One region of the Eubacterium sp. AB3007 genome, then DNA from elsewhere that is predicted to be linked to it. Evidence: predicted binding sites of a transcription regulator. Region 1 holds the regulator's gene; the other holds the start of a gene.
The links. The regulator Rex, encoded in region 1, represses fermentation and respiration genes when NADH is low (regulators of the CRP and FNR family bind a similar motif). The targets are predictions, from matches to a motif close to ATTGTTAANNNNTTAACAAT.
Positions count from the first base shown of each region.

Region 2: the regulator Rex is predicted to act here: its motif matches at 3,221-3,240, upstream of P156_RS0105810 (acetyl-CoA C-acetyltransferase).

Region 1 covers NZ_JIAD01000001.1:1,301,121-1,308,894, reverse strand. The annotation lists gene P156_RS0106315 (C69 family dipeptidase) at 1-1,160, shown strand, start outside; gene hypB (hydrogenase nickel incorporation protein HypB) at 1,207-1,881, opposite strand; gene acpP (acyl carrier protein) at 1,991-2,221, shown strand; gene P156_RS0106300 (redox-sensing transcriptional repressor Rex) at 2,274-2,915, shown strand; gene P156_RS0106295 (DUF362 domain-containing protein) at 2,976-3,146, opposite strand; gene P156_RS0106290 (hypothetical protein) at 3,221-4,033, shown strand; RNA gene ffs (signal recognition particle sRNA large type) at 4,060-4,236, shown strand; gene dnaX (DNA polymerase III subunit gamma/tau) at 4,294-6,105, shown strand; gene P156_RS0106280 (YbaB/EbfC family nucleoid-associated protein) at 6,183-6,548, shown strand; gene recR (recombination mediator RecR) at 6,562-7,164, shown strand; gene P156_RS11835 (sodium-dependent transporter) at 7,330-7,774, opposite strand, start outside.
Region 2 covers NZ_JIAD01000001.1:1,177,278-1,185,051, reverse strand. The annotation lists gene P156_RS0105835 (flavin reductase family protein) at 1-387, shown strand, start outside; gene P156_RS13310 (AzlD domain-containing protein) at 426-743, opposite strand; gene P156_RS11765 (AzlC family ABC transporter permease) at 736-1,479, opposite strand; gene P156_RS0105820 (NAD-dependent protein deacylase) at 1,670-2,395, shown strand; gene surE (5'/3'-nucleotidase SurE) at 2,386-3,171, shown strand; gene P156_RS0105810 (acetyl-CoA C-acetyltransferase) at 3,294-4,481, shown strand; gene P156_RS0105805 (AMP-binding protein) at 4,618-6,462, shown strand; gene P156_RS11760 (SPFH domain-containing protein) at 6,509-7,558, shown strand; gene P156_RS0105795 (class I SAM-dependent methyltransferase) at 7,680-7,774, shown strand, end outside.

The DNA.
Region 1 (7,774 bases):
ATCCAGAGCAGGCCGAGAAGATCGATCTGAATCAGGTCAACGCAGACAACCCGCTTCCGACCATGATGACCCCGAACCGGAAACTGACAGCGCTGGAGACGATACGCTTCCTGGGATACCGGGGAGAGGGTACAAAGTACGACGGGAATGTGAACCCAAGGCTTTCCAGCATTGGAAACAACCGCCATACAGAGTGCCATGTTTTCGAGACCAGAAAGGGATTCCCTCTGGAGATGACGACGATCGAATGGGTCACACCGGCAGATGCGGAGTTCGGTATTTTCCTGCCGTATTACGGCGCGATGATCACCGATGTCCACGATGCCTACAAGGTGGACAGTGTTTCCTACGTGCCCAATTCGGTCAACTGGAACGCGAACGTGATCAACGATCTGTGTGACAAGAACAGAGCCAATCACGTTGGAGACGGCATCAAGGAATATTTTGTGAAATACCAGGCAAGCCTGATCGAGCAGCAGGCCAAGGTCGACAAGGATATGCTCACGATCTATGAGTACGATCCCGCACTGGCCAAGAAAGCCGCTACCGATATTGGGAAGGAGCAGGCGGAGCAGTACATGAAAGTGACCGACTCTGTCGTTGAGGAGCTTCGAGCCTATGTGGCTGCCGGAGATTTCAGCAAGCCGCTGAAGGTCACCATGGCGGAGAAGAACGTGATGCCGGATTATAAGGTTCCCGCGGAATATCTGCTGACTGTGGCACAGGGCAAGCTGGACAAGGCGAATGATAAGATCAACGCCCTCCAGAAGGAACTTAAACAGTCGAAGGACAAGAGCGCGAAAGAGATCAAGGAGCTGAAGAAGCAGCTTAAGGCGGCAAAGGAAGAAGCCACCAAGTCGAACAAGACGCTGAAAAAAATAGCGAAACAGCTGAAAGTCAAGAAACTGAAGGTCAAGTCGAAGTCCAGGAAGGCGACCGTGAAGTTCAAGGCGGTCTCCGGCGTTACTGCTTACCAGATCCAGTACAAGCAGAAGGGCAAGAAATGGGCAGATCTGACCAAGTCCACTACCAAGACCAAGGTCAAGAGCAAGAAACTGAAAAAAGGCAAGAAATACACCTTCCGTGTCCGGACCATCACAAAGGTAGATGGTAAGAACGTTTACGGGAAGTGGGCAACCAAGAAAGTAAAGATCAAATAATAACAACGGGAGGGAGCCGCAGCTCCCTCCCGCTCTGTATGGCGTTTCATGCCTTCCACTCTCTGATCTCCCGGCGTAGCCAGTCTGCCCAGGAATCCATCCCCTCGCCGGTCTTGGCGCAGATGGGGATGACCTCTGCCTTTGGGTTGCGCAGGGCGATGTTTTTCCGGCAGGTATCCAGGTCAAAATCGAAATAAGGCAGGACATCGATCTTGTTGACGAGCACCACATCGCAGATGGAGAACATGAGGGGGTATTTCAGGGGCTTGTCATCTCCCTCCGGAACGGAGAGAATCATGGCGTTTTTGGATGCCCCCGTGTCAAACTCCGCCGGGCATACCAGGTTCCCTACGTTCTCCAGAATGGCCAGATCTACATCGCCTGTTTCCAGAGCCTCCAGTCCCTGGGCGGTCATGCCTGCGTCCAGATGGCACATGCCACCGGTGTGGATCTGGATGGACCGGGCCCCGGTCTCGGCGATGGCCCTGGCGTCCACATCGGAGTCGATGTCCGCCTCCATGACGCCGATCCTGTATTCCTCCTTCAGCATCTCAATGGTCCGGGTCAGGGTCGTGGTCTTGCCGGATCCCGGAGAAGACATGAGGTTGAGCAGGAAGATCCCCCGGCTCTTCAGTTCCTCTCGCAGTCTGTCTGCCTCCTGGTCGTTGTCCGCAAAGATACTTTCCTTTACTTCGATTATCTTGACTTCCTTCTGATCCATAGTGATCCTCCTTCTTGAAACAAGTATACCACATAGCAATTTCCCCTTGCAATCGGAAGACTTCTCAACTATAATGTATTTGATATTAGAACAAGCGAGGAGGTTAGTTATGTCTTTTGAAAAGATCAGAGATATTATCGTGGAGCAGCTCAACGTTGAGCCTTCCATGGTTACTATGGATACCAACCTGATGAAGGATCTGGAAGCAGATTCTCTGGATGCTGTAGAGATCATCATGGCGATCGAGGAGGAGTTCGACATCGAGATCCCAGATGAGGAAGCAGAGAATTTCCAGGTGGTGAGCGATCTCGTAGGCTTTGTAGACGATAACATCGAATAACAGGACAGACCCGCCTCACCGGCGGGTCTTGTTGTAAGAGAAGGAGAGGAGCATGGCCAAGAATACCAAGATATCCAACGCCGTCATCAAGCGGCTCCCGCGTTATCGCAGGTACCTGATCGAACTGAATAAGAAGGGCGTAGAGAAGATCTCTTCCAAGGAGTTCAGCGAACTCATTGGCTATACCGCTTCCCAGATCCGGCAGGATCTGAACAACTTCGGCGGGTTTGGACAGCAGGGATACGGGTACAGCGTAGAGGGATTGCTGAAGGAGATCAGCGCCATCCTGGGGCTGGATCAGGTCTACAAGATGGTCATCGTCGGTGCCGGCAACCTGGGCCAGGCCATCGGGCGCTACACTCACTTCCACAAGCAGGGGTTCAAGATTTGTGCTATGTTCGAGGTGGATCCGGCGCTCATCGGCCGCGATCTGGACGGCGTCCCCATCCTCGACGAGGAAGATATGGTCCAATATGTGGAGAAGGAGAACATCGACATCGGCGTCATCTGTGTCAACAAGGACAACGCGCAGGGGGTGGCAGACAGGCTTTGTTTTGCGGGGGTGAGAGGCATCTGGAACTTTGCCACCGCGGACATCGAGGTCCCCTCACACGTGGCGCTGGAGGACGTGCATCTGTCCGACAGCCTGCATTCCCTGGCGTATCATATGAACGACAAGCGCAAAAAGGGATAGTCCCCAAAAGCAAAACCGCTTCGCGTAAGCGAAGCGGTTGTTTCTACCAGTCCTATGTCACTATGCCTCTACCGGCGCATCAACAGGACAAGACTCTGCGCAAGCACCGCAGTCGATGCAGGTATCTGCGTCGATTACATACTTGTCATCGCCTTCGGAGATCGCCTCTACCGGGCACTCAGGTGCACAAGCTCCACAGCTAATGCAGTCGTCTGTGATTTTGTAAGCCATTGTATTCCTCCTTATAAGATTGATCTTAACTGAATTCCGGCTTTATTATACCAGAAAGGACGTAGCAAGTAAAGATGAAAGTTTACTCTCTGACAGGAAAGAGCGGGACCGGCAAAAGCTTTCAGGCCATGAACCTCTGCAAGGAAAAAAACATCCAAAGCATCATCGACGATGGGCTTTTTATCTGCGGGCATCGGGTGGAAGCGGGGGTCTCCGCCAAGCGCCAGAAGACCATGGTGGGCGCCATCAAGACGGCTTTGTTCAACAAGCCGGAGCATCAGGCGCAGGTGATGGCCGCTATCGCCCGCACAAAGCCCTCCTCTATTCTGATCCTGGGCACGTCGGACCAGATGGCAGACCGGATCGCCGCACGCCTGGAGCTCGGTCCCATCGATGAGCGCATCCACATCGAGGACATCACCTCGGAAGAGGAGCGTACCGTGGCGCGGAAGCAGAGGATCGGGCAGGGGAAGCACGTGATCCCGGTACCGACCTTCCAGGTGAAACGCGCCTTCGCCGGCTACTTTATCTCGCCGCTGAAGATCATCAAGGACAACCTGCGGGGAAGTGCCCAGTCGGAGCGGACCGTGGTCCGGCCTACCTTCAGCTACATGGGGGATTTCATCATCTCTGACAAGGCGGTGGCGGATATCGCCCACTGTGTCGCCAAAGAGAGCCCGGATATCTCGGAGGTATCCCGTGTCTATGTGAACACCAAGCCTGAGGCACTGCAGATGTATGTCACAGTGGATCTGCGGGAGGGGTGCAGGCTGTGGAAGGCTGCCGAAGGGTTCCAGCGGCGATTGGCGGAGGTAGTGGAAGCCATGACCGCTTTTAACATCGTCAATGTCAGTATCAACGTGCGGAAGGTGGCCGGAGAGTCTTGACATTCCAGACCAAAAGCAATATAATTAAATATTGAACGGGGCTCTGCCCTTTAATAGCTTCGCCTGACATGGTTTGGGTCCTGCGCAATAGGATGCCGTGAACCTTGTCAGGTCCGGAAGGAAGCAGCAATAAGCGGAAGTTCTTATGTGCCGCAGATAAGCCTTCTCCAACGTCATGCGGAGCTGTTAAAGGGCAGATATTTTATTAGAACCAGACTGCGGTGCGATCCGTCGCCCGCGATGGAGCGTGGAGAGACAGAATGAAGCAATACAGGGCTTTGTACAGGGAGAACAGACCGGAGGTGTTCGACGAGATCCTGGGACAGGAGCAGATCGTTCGGATCCTGAGGCACCAGATCGCCACGGACACGGTGAGCCATGCCTATCTGTTCTGTGGAACCCGGGGCACTGGCAAGACCACCACGGCCAGGATCCTGGCCAAGGCGGTGAACTGCACTGGAGAAGGTGAGCGCCCCTGTGGGGAGTGTCCCAGTTGCCGCGCGATCGCGGAGGGGAATTTCATCGATGTGATTGAGATCGATGCGGCATCCAACAACGGTGTGGAGAACATCCGGGAGCTGCGGGAGAGTGTCAATTATCCTCCCAGTGCAGGACGGCGGAAGGTCTATATCATCGACGAGGTCCACATGCTGTCTACCGGGGCGTTCAACGCACTCCTGAAAACACTGGAGGAACCGCCGGCACATGTGATGTTCATACTGGCCACCACCAACCCGGAGAAGTTGCCGCAGACGGTACTGTCCCGGTGTATGCGACTGGATTTTCGGCGGGTGTCCGCTGCTGAGATCAAGGCCAACATGGCCCGGATCTGCCAGGAGCACGGCGTTGAGATCACGGAGGGGGCGTTGGCACTTCTGGCAAGGAACGCAGACGGATCGGTGCGTGACTCCCTGAGTATCCTGGAACAGTGCATGTCCTCCGGGGAGGCACGTTTGGACCGGGACAAGATCCTGGAGTTTCTGGGGACGGTCTCGGAGGAGTTCTACATCGAGTTGACGGAGAAGGTGCTGACCCGCAACATATCCCAGGCGCTTTTGCTTCTGGAAGGCGCTATGGAGGAAGGGAAGGACGTCCGACAGATGATGAAGGACTGGATGGCCCACTACCGCGCCCTGTTGATCGCGAAGTTTGTGAAAAATCCCGGAGATATGCTGAACATGTCTTCGGAGAACATAGAATTGTTGAAGGAACAGAGTGCCAAGATCGAACTGGCAGAGTTGAACAGCAGCATCGTGACGTTGGCGAAAACCATCAATGATGCCCGCTATTCTACCCAGGCGAGGATCCTCATGGAGGTGGCTATCGTCACCATTGCAGGGGGATTGGAGTACGGCGCCAGACCGGCAGCTCCGGCGAACAGGCCGGCGACGCCCACGAGCAGACCGGCGACGCCCACCGCTTCCACAAAGCCGGCAGCAGAGCAGAAACCGGCACCGGCGACGACGGAGGGCGGAATACCAGCCATCCAGATCGAGGAGCCAGAATTCGATTCCGCGGCCATGGAGGAAGCCATGGCGACCATGCGGGCTGACGCGGTGCCGAAGCAAAGCCCCTATGCAGGCACGGATAGAGATGGGGCACCATCGAGGCAGGTGAACTCTGTTGCCGCACCTACGCCGGCAGTTCCGGTCAGTGCACCTTCTGAACCAGAGAAGAAGGCGCCGATGACAGCGCCCAACGCCGCCGCGGCAGAAGAGACAGAGGAAGTGCCGGAGGCTTTTTATTCCCAGGAGGAGCTGGACCAGCTCTGGAACGATATCTTTGAGCAGGCAGAACCTCTGGCAGCCACCACCAACAGCATGCGACGAGCAATGCTGGCCGCTGTGGGGGAGCGCCAGTTCAAGGTTATCGCCCCCAGCAAGATGGCGAAGGGGGTCCTGATGATGGACGAAGACCTCATCTCAGACCTCATGAGCCGGCAGTTGGGGAGGGAGATGCACATGGTGATCAAGGTCCAGGGGGATGGCCCCTCCGGGGGCAAGCCGGATGCGACGGAGATCGCCAGACAGGCCTCAGCAGTGCTGGGCACAGAGGTGAAGATCCGGGACTAGGAGAACAGGTATAGAATGCTTTGTGCAGCAGAGGACAGAGCGACATATAGGAAGAAGTAAGAGCAAGGAGGAGAACAATGGGCAGAGGAATGAGAGCAGGCAAGCGGCCGAAGACAGGCGGCGGAGGCGGAGGCCGTAAGGGCCAGATGGCGCAGATGCAGCAGGTGCAGGCTATGCAGCGGCAGATGGAGCAGATGCAGGCGGAACTGGAGGAGAAGGAGTTCAAGGCCAGCGCGGGCGGCGGTGTTGTGGAAGCCGTTGTCAGTGGCAAGAAGGAACTGCTTTCTCTGACGATCGACCAGGACGTGGTGGATCCGGATGATGTGGAGACTTTGCAGGATCTGGTGATCGCGGCAGTGAACGAAGGCATGCGCCAGGTGGACGAGGAGTCCAGCGCGGCTTATGACAGCCTCACCGGCGGATTGAATATCCCTGGGCTGTAGAGGATAGGATATTATGGCACAGTATCCGAAACCGCTGGCCAGACTTGTAGGTGAACTGGGTAAACTGCCGGGTATCGGGAACAAGACTGCCCAACGGCTGGCGTTCCACGTGCTGTCCCTCTCTGATGGGGAAGCGGTGGCCCTGGCTGACTCGATTCGGGAAGCCAAGAAAGCTATGCGTTACTGTTCTGTGTGCGGAAACCTGACAGACACTGACCCCTGCGCGATCTGCAGCGATGCGGGGCGCCGCCAGGATGTGATCTGTGTAGTTGAGAGCCCGCAGGACGTGATGGCGATGGAGAGGATCCGGGAGTACAGCGGCCAGTACCATGTTTTGAATGGGGTGATCTCCCCGATGGAAGGGATCGGCCCGGAGGATATCAACCTCAAGCAGTTGATTTTGAGACTGCAGCAACACGAGGAGATTCAGGAGGTGATCCTGGCCACCAACCCCAACATAGAAGGCGAGGCTACCGCGATGTACATCTCCCGGCTGCTCAAGCCTTCCGGCATCAAGGTCACTCGCATCGCCCACGGCCTTCCGGTGGGAGGTGATCTTGAATACGCAGATGAGGTGACACTGCTGAAGGCGATGGAAGGAAGGACGGAGATATAGTAGACGCTTCAACACGGACGGATGACTCATCCGTCTTTTTACTTGCCTTCAAACCGTTGTGTCCGCAGGATCGCTTGATGATAGAAGATTCATCGAACCTCCTGAGGCCAGCCCCCGGCACAAAAAAACCCGCCGCGTACGCGGCGGGTCGTAAGTCCCTTTGGATTATCCCATCAAAGCCTGGAACCAGGCGGTATCAGAGAAGAAGAAAGTGGAGATCTGTACGAACACGATCAGCGCCATAAAGACCGGGATAATGTAGCGCAGGCAGAAATTGACGAAGCCCTTGGTCTTGTAATCACTGGACTTCTGGATCTCGTCATCCAGGTAGCCTCTGCGCACCCAGCCAAAGAGGATGGCGCAGATCAGTCCACCGAGCGGCATCAGGATCCCCTCAGCGCCCAAGTCGAACACATCCAGCCAGCTTCCCAGCCCGAAGGGCTTCCACATACCCGCGTTGCCGCCCAGCTGGTCGAGAGAGACCAACGCAGCACCGATCAGGGTGGTGATGGAGATCAAAGCTGTGACCTTGAAACGGTTGGGGCCCTGGCCTTTCTTGATCTGCCAGTCCATGATGGCGGAAATACCACCTTCCATCATGCCGATGGAG
Region 2 (7,774 bases), 120 kb from region 1:
GCTACGGATTTCTGCGGCGTTCGCTCCGGCAGAGATCTGGACAAGTTCGAGGTATGCGGTCTATCCAAGGTGCCGGGGGCAGTAGTTGCCGCGCCGCTGGTGGCGGAGTCACCGGTAAATCTGGAGTGCAAGGTGAAACAGATCATCGAGTGCGGCAGTCATGACGTGTTCCTGGCTGAGATCGTGAAGGTGCACGCGGACCAGGCTTTGTTCGATGAGGCAGGGAGGATCCGCCTGGACAAAGCCGGCCTGGTGGCATATTGTCATGGTGAGTATTTCGGTCTGAAGAAACAACCCCTGGGCAAGTTCGGGTACTCCGTCATGAAGCCGAAGACAAGGAAACGGATCAACCGGGAGCGCTATCAGGCCAAACATCAGAAGAAATAAGCCAAGAAACTAGTCCGGATGGCCGGACTAGTTTCTTGTTATGGGCAGAGCACCAGCTCCAGCAGGAACACCGTGACGCAGCAGGCGGCAGCTACCTTGAAGAGACTGGCACCGCGCCAGGCCACCAGAACGCCAACCAACAGGGCGGCAGCGCCTGCCAGCTGGGACTGTGTTGCCTGCATGATGGCGGGAAAGGTCATCACTGCCAATGTCACGTAAGGAACATAGTACAGAAAAGACTGAAAGAACCGGTTCTCGATTGGCCGGCGGATCAGCGTCAACGGGAGCACCCGGCACAGGTAGGTGGCCAGTGCCATGACCGCGATGTAGATATAAATATAGATCGTTTCACTCACGGGAGGCCTCCTCTCTGGTAATGGCGGTGGTGTTGGATGTGTCCGCTGTGTCCGCCGCGCCTTCCACTTCGTGCCGCGCCGGGAAGAGAACCGCGGCAATCGCAGATATGGCCACCGTAAGGATGATGGTTCGATTTCCCGCAGACAGATCCCGGATCCAGGGAAGGATGGTAGCTGCATAACTGGTGCCAAAACTGATGGCGACAAAGATTCCCACGATCTTATCGCGGCGGGATGGCGGGATGATTACCGCCAGGAACATGCCAAAGAGAGCTACGCTGAGGGCGCTGACCAGGCGTAGCGGAAGAAGATTTCCCATGGTGATCCCAAGGGCGATGCCACAGGACCACATGGGAGCTGCCGTTACCAGCGCGCCCAGTGGATAGAAGGGGTTGACGTACCCCGGGCGTGCGATGGTGATCCCAAAGATCTCATCCGTGATGGCCACTCCACAAAGCATACGCTTGTATAGCGGTGTCCCCTGGGGTAGTCGCTGGTTCAGGGCGAATCCCATCAGCAGATAGCGTGCGTTGGTGATGACCGTCATGATTGCCAGCTGCAGCAGCGTGGCGTTGGCCGCATACAGTGTGTAGCCGATGAACTGGCCCGCCGATGCATAGGTGGTGATACTGGATAGGAATCCCTGGAAAGCGTTGAAGCCACAGTCTCTGGCAGTAATACCCAGAGAAAAGGCGACAGCGAAGTATCCGATCCCGATGGGGATCCCATCATGCATTCCATGCAAAAAGATTTTTTTGTTTGTTTCCATCGATAATTATTGTGTCCTTTTCAAATTCTCCGCATTCCAATATACCACTGCTTCGGAAGTGTGTCAAAGGGGACGGTTCTTTTTGACACATTGTGTCAAAAAGAACCGTCCCCTTTGACACACTCCGTGGTATACTGTAGTGGAGGAGGAAATCATTATGGATGCAAGACTGAAAGAAATCATCGAGACTAGTGAGAATATCGTGTTCTTTGGCGGCGCGGGCGTGTCCACAGAGAGCGGGATTCCTGACTTCCGTTCAGAAAAAGGACTGTACCATGCACAGCAGGTGTACGGGTATTCCCCGGAGACCATGTTGTCCCATTCGTTCTACACACGGAACACCAAACTTTTCTTCCAGTATTATAAAGAAAATCTCATTCACCGGGAAGCACAGCCCAATGAGGCTCACAAGACCTTGGCCAGACTGGAGGATATGGGTAAACTGAAGGCAGTGGTGACGCAGAACATCGATGGACTTCATCAGAAGGCCGGCTCCAAGGCCGTCTATGAGCTTCACGGAAGCGTGCTCCGCAACTACTGTGAGAGGTGTGGCAAGGCTTACGATCTGGACTACATCATGGATGAGGCAAACTGCAAGGATGGTGTGCCTGTTTGCAACTGCGGAGGTACCATCAAACCAGACGTGGTCCTCTACGAGGAGGCGCTGGATGATGCATGCGTGAACGGTGCGGTACGGGCCATCTCCGAGGCAGATACGCTGATCATCGGGGGAACTTCCCTGGTGGTCTATCCGGCAGCAGGGCTGATCAACTATTTCCACGGCAACCACCTGGTTCTGATCAACAAGGATGCGACAGCGTACGATAACCGGGCTGATCTGGTGATCAACGACTCCATCGGAAAGGTGATGGCATGGGAGTAGACAGAAACAGCCGCCGGCTGAATGTGCTGGTGGTGAACGACGACGGTATTCATTCCGAAGGATTGCGTCAGTTGACCCAGGCTTTGAGCAAGGTGGCCAGCGTATATGTATGTGCGCCGGATACCCAGAGAAGTGGCGCCAGTCAGTCCCTGACCCTGACGGACCGCATCTACATTAACGAAGCGGTGTATCCCGGCGCAGAGGGGGCGCTGATGGTGACCGGAACTCCTACCGACTGCACCAAGGTCGGTCTGCAATTTTTTGGAGAGAGGGGGATATCGTTCGATCTGATCTACAGCGGTGTCAACCTGGGTAGCAACCTGGGTTGCGACACCTTGTACTCTGGCACAGTGGGAGCAGCCATGGAAGGTGCACTCAGCGGAGTGCGGAGCATCGCTTTGTCGCTGGACTCGCACAAAGCCACGGACTTCACTGTCGCATGCGAACTGGCGGTGGATGTAATCGATATGGCCATGGAGAAGATCGGACCGGATACCATTCTGAATATCAACGTGCCCTACATCCCCAGGGCCGAGATCAAGGGGATCCGAACCTGCGCACTGGGTGGGCGTTATTACTCGGACGGTTTTGTGGAGCAGCCAGGAGGCGGGTACGAGTTGGAAGGATACCCGGCTCCTGAAGAGGATGAAAGCCTGCGACTCGATATGGCGGCGCTGGGCGCCGGCTATGTGACCATCACCCCCATGCACTGCGACTACACTCAGTTTGATAAGATGGAGACGGTGGAAGCATTTGGTTTAAAATTAAGAACATAATTGATGCTACAATTAGGTTGATTTTTAGTCAGGCGTGTAGTAGAATGAAACTGACATAAATTTCACAATTACTGTCACTTATTTTGCCGATTGGCAATTACTAATAAGGAGGTACACATAAAATGAAAGACGTAGTAATCGTAGGTGCTGCTAGAACAGCTATCGGAACTTTCGGTGGAGCTCTGAAGGACGTACCGGCTCGCAAGCTGGGTGCAGTCGTTATCAAGGAAGCCCTGAACAGAGCAGGCGTCAAGCCTGAGCAGGTAGACGAGGTCATCATGGGTGATGTTCTCCAGGGTGGACTTGGTCAGAACGTGGCAAGACAGATGTCTCTGGATGCTGGTCTTCCGGTAGAAGTACCTGCCATGACTATTAACAAGGTCTGCGGTTCCGGTCTGAGAGCAGTTGAACTGGCAGCACAGATCATCAAGGCGGGCGACGCTGATATCATCGTTGCCGGTGGTGCTGAGAATATGTCCGCTACATCCTATGCGCTGCCCAAGGCTAGATGGGGAGCCAGAATGTTCAATACTCCGGCTGTTGATATGATGGTTAACGACGGTCTGTGGGATGTATTCAATAACTACCACATGGGAATCACCGCTGAGAACGTAGCTGAGCAGTGGGGCCTGACCAGAGAAGAACTGGACGAGTTTGCTCTGGCATCCCAGCAGAAGGCAGAAGCAGCTATCAAGGGCGGTAAGTTCAAGGATGAGATCGTTCCTGTCGAGGTCCCTCAGAGAAAGGGTGATCCCATCATCTTCGATACTGATGAGCATCCTAAGTTTGGATCCACCATGGAGAAGATGGCTAAGCTGAAGCCGGCATTCAAGAAGGACGGCGGTGTTGTCACAGCAGCGAACGCTTCCGGAATCAATGATTCTGGCGCTGCAGTGGTCGTAATGTCCGCAGAGAAGGCTGAGGAACTCGGCCTGAAGCCGCTGGTGAAGATCGTAAGCTATGCTTCTGGCGGTGTTGATCCTTCCATCATGGGCGTTGGTCCTGTACCGGCAACTCAGAAGGCTCTGGAGAAGGCTGACCTGACCATCGCTGATCTGGACCTGTATGAGGCTAATGAGGCATTCGCAGCACAGTCTCTGGCAGTTGGCAAGGAGCTGGGATTCGATCCTGAGAAGCTGAACGTCAACGGTGGAGCTATCGCTCTGGGACACCCGATCGGAGCTTCCGGCTGCAGAATTCTCGTCACCTTGATCTACGAGATGCTGAAGAGAGAAGACGCCAAGAAGGGTCTGGCTACTCTGTGCATCGGCGGCGGAATGGGAACTGCTGTCATCGTTGAGAAGTGCTAGTACTTTTCACAACTGAATAAGACTTTTGGAAGAGGCCGGCGCATTGACGCCGGCCTCTTTTGGTAGAGTAGCAGAACACGGCGAAATATGATATAATGGTCAACAGAAGCATACTAAGGAGAGGGTAGACTACAGAATGAACGGATATAAGAAGGATTACCACCTGGAGAAGCGTTTTTTTCTGCACCGTGATCTGCGGGAGATGCTCAGGTGGTGTGCGGAGGCTTACAGCGATCGTATTGCCTTCATTACCAAACTGAAGGGGAAAGCTCTGGCGAGGATTCCTGAGGAGAGCAGGAAGGATGCGGGCGCGGCAGCGTCCTGTGTCGCCGCGCCCGCCGATGGCGCTATGTATGTGACCACTACATATGCCGATCTGTTTGCGCAGATGGGCTGGCTCGGCAGTGCCCTGACTGCACGTGGTATGGCAGGGCAGAAGACCGGTGTGATCGGAGAGAACAGCTATCGCTGGGTGCTGTCCTACGTGACGGTGGCTTGCGGCGTTGGTGTTACGGTGCCTTTGGACAAGATGCTCCAGAAGGAGGAACTGATCAGTTGCATCAACAGGGCGGACCTTCGGTGCCTGTTTTACGACAAGAAGCACGAGGGACTGGTGAGGGAGATCGCTGAGTCCGGAGAGACAAACATACGGTTATATGTATTGATGGATCCATTCGCCGGCGAGGAGATGCTCCCGGCGCTCGAGGAAGGCTTTGTGACTGAGGAGGCGTTGCTGGAAGAAGGCAGAGCGCTGGTGGAGGCGGGAGCACGGGATTACCTGGACGCAGAGATCGATCCGGATGCCATGTCCTTCCTGCTGTTCACTTCGGGTACCACATCCCAGTCCAAGGCGGTCATGCTTTCCCACAGGAACCTGATGAGCTGCAACTTCGGCATGAACTGCGAGGAACTCTTCTTCCCGGAGGACATCAACATGATGATCCTACCACTTCATCACATCTATGGGTTCTCGGGATTGTTGACCTTCCTGTCCCAGGGGCTGACCAACTGCTTCTGCGATGGACTGAAGTATATCGCAAAGAATATGCAGGAGTACGGGGTGTCGGTGATCATGAGTGTGCCTCTGCTACTGGAGAACATGTACAAGAAAATCAACAAGGCCATCGAGAAGCAGGGCGCCCAGCGGAAGGTGGCGGTCGCCAGAAGGCTTTGTGCGGCAGCAGATCGAGTGCATATCAACCTGCGGAAGAGACTTTTCAGGAGCATCATCGACCAGATGGGCGGCCGAATGCGGTTCTTCATCAATGGAGCAGCGGCGCTGGATCCAGAGGTGCAGAAGGGACTCAACGAGTTCGGGATCCTGACGGTGCAGGGTTACGGTCTGACGGAGACCTCGCCTACCATTGCCAGCGAGACATATCGCTACCTGCGTCCCGGGAGCACAGGAAAACTCATGCCTAACGTGGAGGCGAGGATCGATGATCCGGATGAGCACGGGGTTGGAGAACTGGTGGTCCGGGGAGAGAATGTGATGCTGGGTTACTACAACGATCCGGAAGCCACGGCAGAGGTCATGGAGGGCGACTGGTTCCATACCGGCGACCTGGCTCGTATCGACAGCGACGGATACGTGTTCATCTGTGGCCGCAAGAAGAACGTGATCGTCATGAAGAACGGGAAGAACGTATTTCCTGAGGAGATCGAGAATGTGCTGAACATGCTCCCCTACGTATCGGAAAGTATGCTGTTCACCCGGCACAAAGCCAACGATCTGGTGCTCTGGGCGAAGGTCGTCGTCGATGGAGAGTATATGAGGGAGCACGGATGCTCCCTGGAGGAACTCTCGCAGCGGCTGGACCAGGATATGGAGGAGATCAACCGAGAGTTGCCTGCATACAAGATGGTGAAACACTGGTTCCTCTCGGAGCAGCCCACCATCAAGACCACCACACAGAAGACAAGACGCCACGACGAGATCCGCCAGATCGAGGAGGAAATGGCGTCGAAGGGACTGGCATGATTGCCCCCAAAGAGGGCTTTCGCAATAGATTCTAAGGAGGTTTTATATGTTATATTTTGGAGCTATCATCAAATTGATCTTGCTGATCATCGTGGTATTGCTGCTGGTTAGCTGCGTGCGCATCGTGCCACAGGCACACACCTACATCACGGAATTCCTTGGGAAGTACTACTCCACCTGGGAGGCGGGGCTGCACTTCAAGATTCCTGTCTTGCAGAGGGTTTCCCGGAAGATCTCGCTGAAGGAGCAGGTACTGGACTTTCCACCTCAGCCTGTGATCACCAAGGACAATGTATCTATGGATATCGATGCGGTCATCTTTGCCAAGGTGTTCGATCCAAAACTGTACACCTACGGGGTGGAGGATCCCATTCGTGGTCTGCAGAACCTGTCCGCCACCACGCTGCGTAATATCATCGGTGAGCTGGAGTTGGATCAGACACTGACCTCCCGTGACCAGATCAACGCTCAGATGAAGACTATACTGGACGATGCCACAGATCCCTGGGGGCTGACGGTCACCCGCGTGGAACTGAAGAACATTCAGCCTCCTTCGGAGATTGAGGAAGTCATGACCAAGCAGATGCGTGCTGAGCGTGAACGCCGGCAGACGGTGCTGGAGGCGCAGGCCCATAAGGAGGCTGTGGTCGCTCGTGCCACCGGTGATAAGGAAGCAAAGGTCCTGGCAGCGCAGGCGGAGCGAGAAGCCAAGATCGCGCTGGCACAGGGTGAAGCGGAGTCGATCCGCCTTGTCTACGAGGCGCAGGCGCAGGGTCTGGAAATGCTGAAGGATGCCAATATCAATGAGTCCGTGCTTCGGTTGAAGGGGCTGGATGCACTTCGCGATGTGGCCGATGGCCGTGCCACCAAGATCTACATGCCTTCTGACATCGCTTCGGCGGTGGCTGCCCTCGGTGTTGCCAGCGAGTCGCTGGGGATCGGGGATGCGACACCGGTGGACAAAGCCCCCAAGGCGCCGTCCGTCCCGGATCCGGATCCACTGCTGAAACCATCCAACTCTATGGAGAGCGCAGCGGCCTCTGCCTGTGCCCAGCGGGTCAAGAAAGAAGTGGAGACCGAAAAAGTAAACCATTAGTATGTTGCAGCTGCGGGCGCCCATGGTCTATGTTGGGCGCCCGCTTGTCATACTGTACTTTCAGGATATCAAATAGTGGGGGCTTCAAGGGAATCAATACAGTTGAATAATGATCGTTAAAATGAGCAAAAATAGTGTAGAACGACTCGTTGCAGACGAGTTGATACGTTTGGTCAGGGCAGTGGGGCTGGAACTATATAGGGATGAAGAGGGATT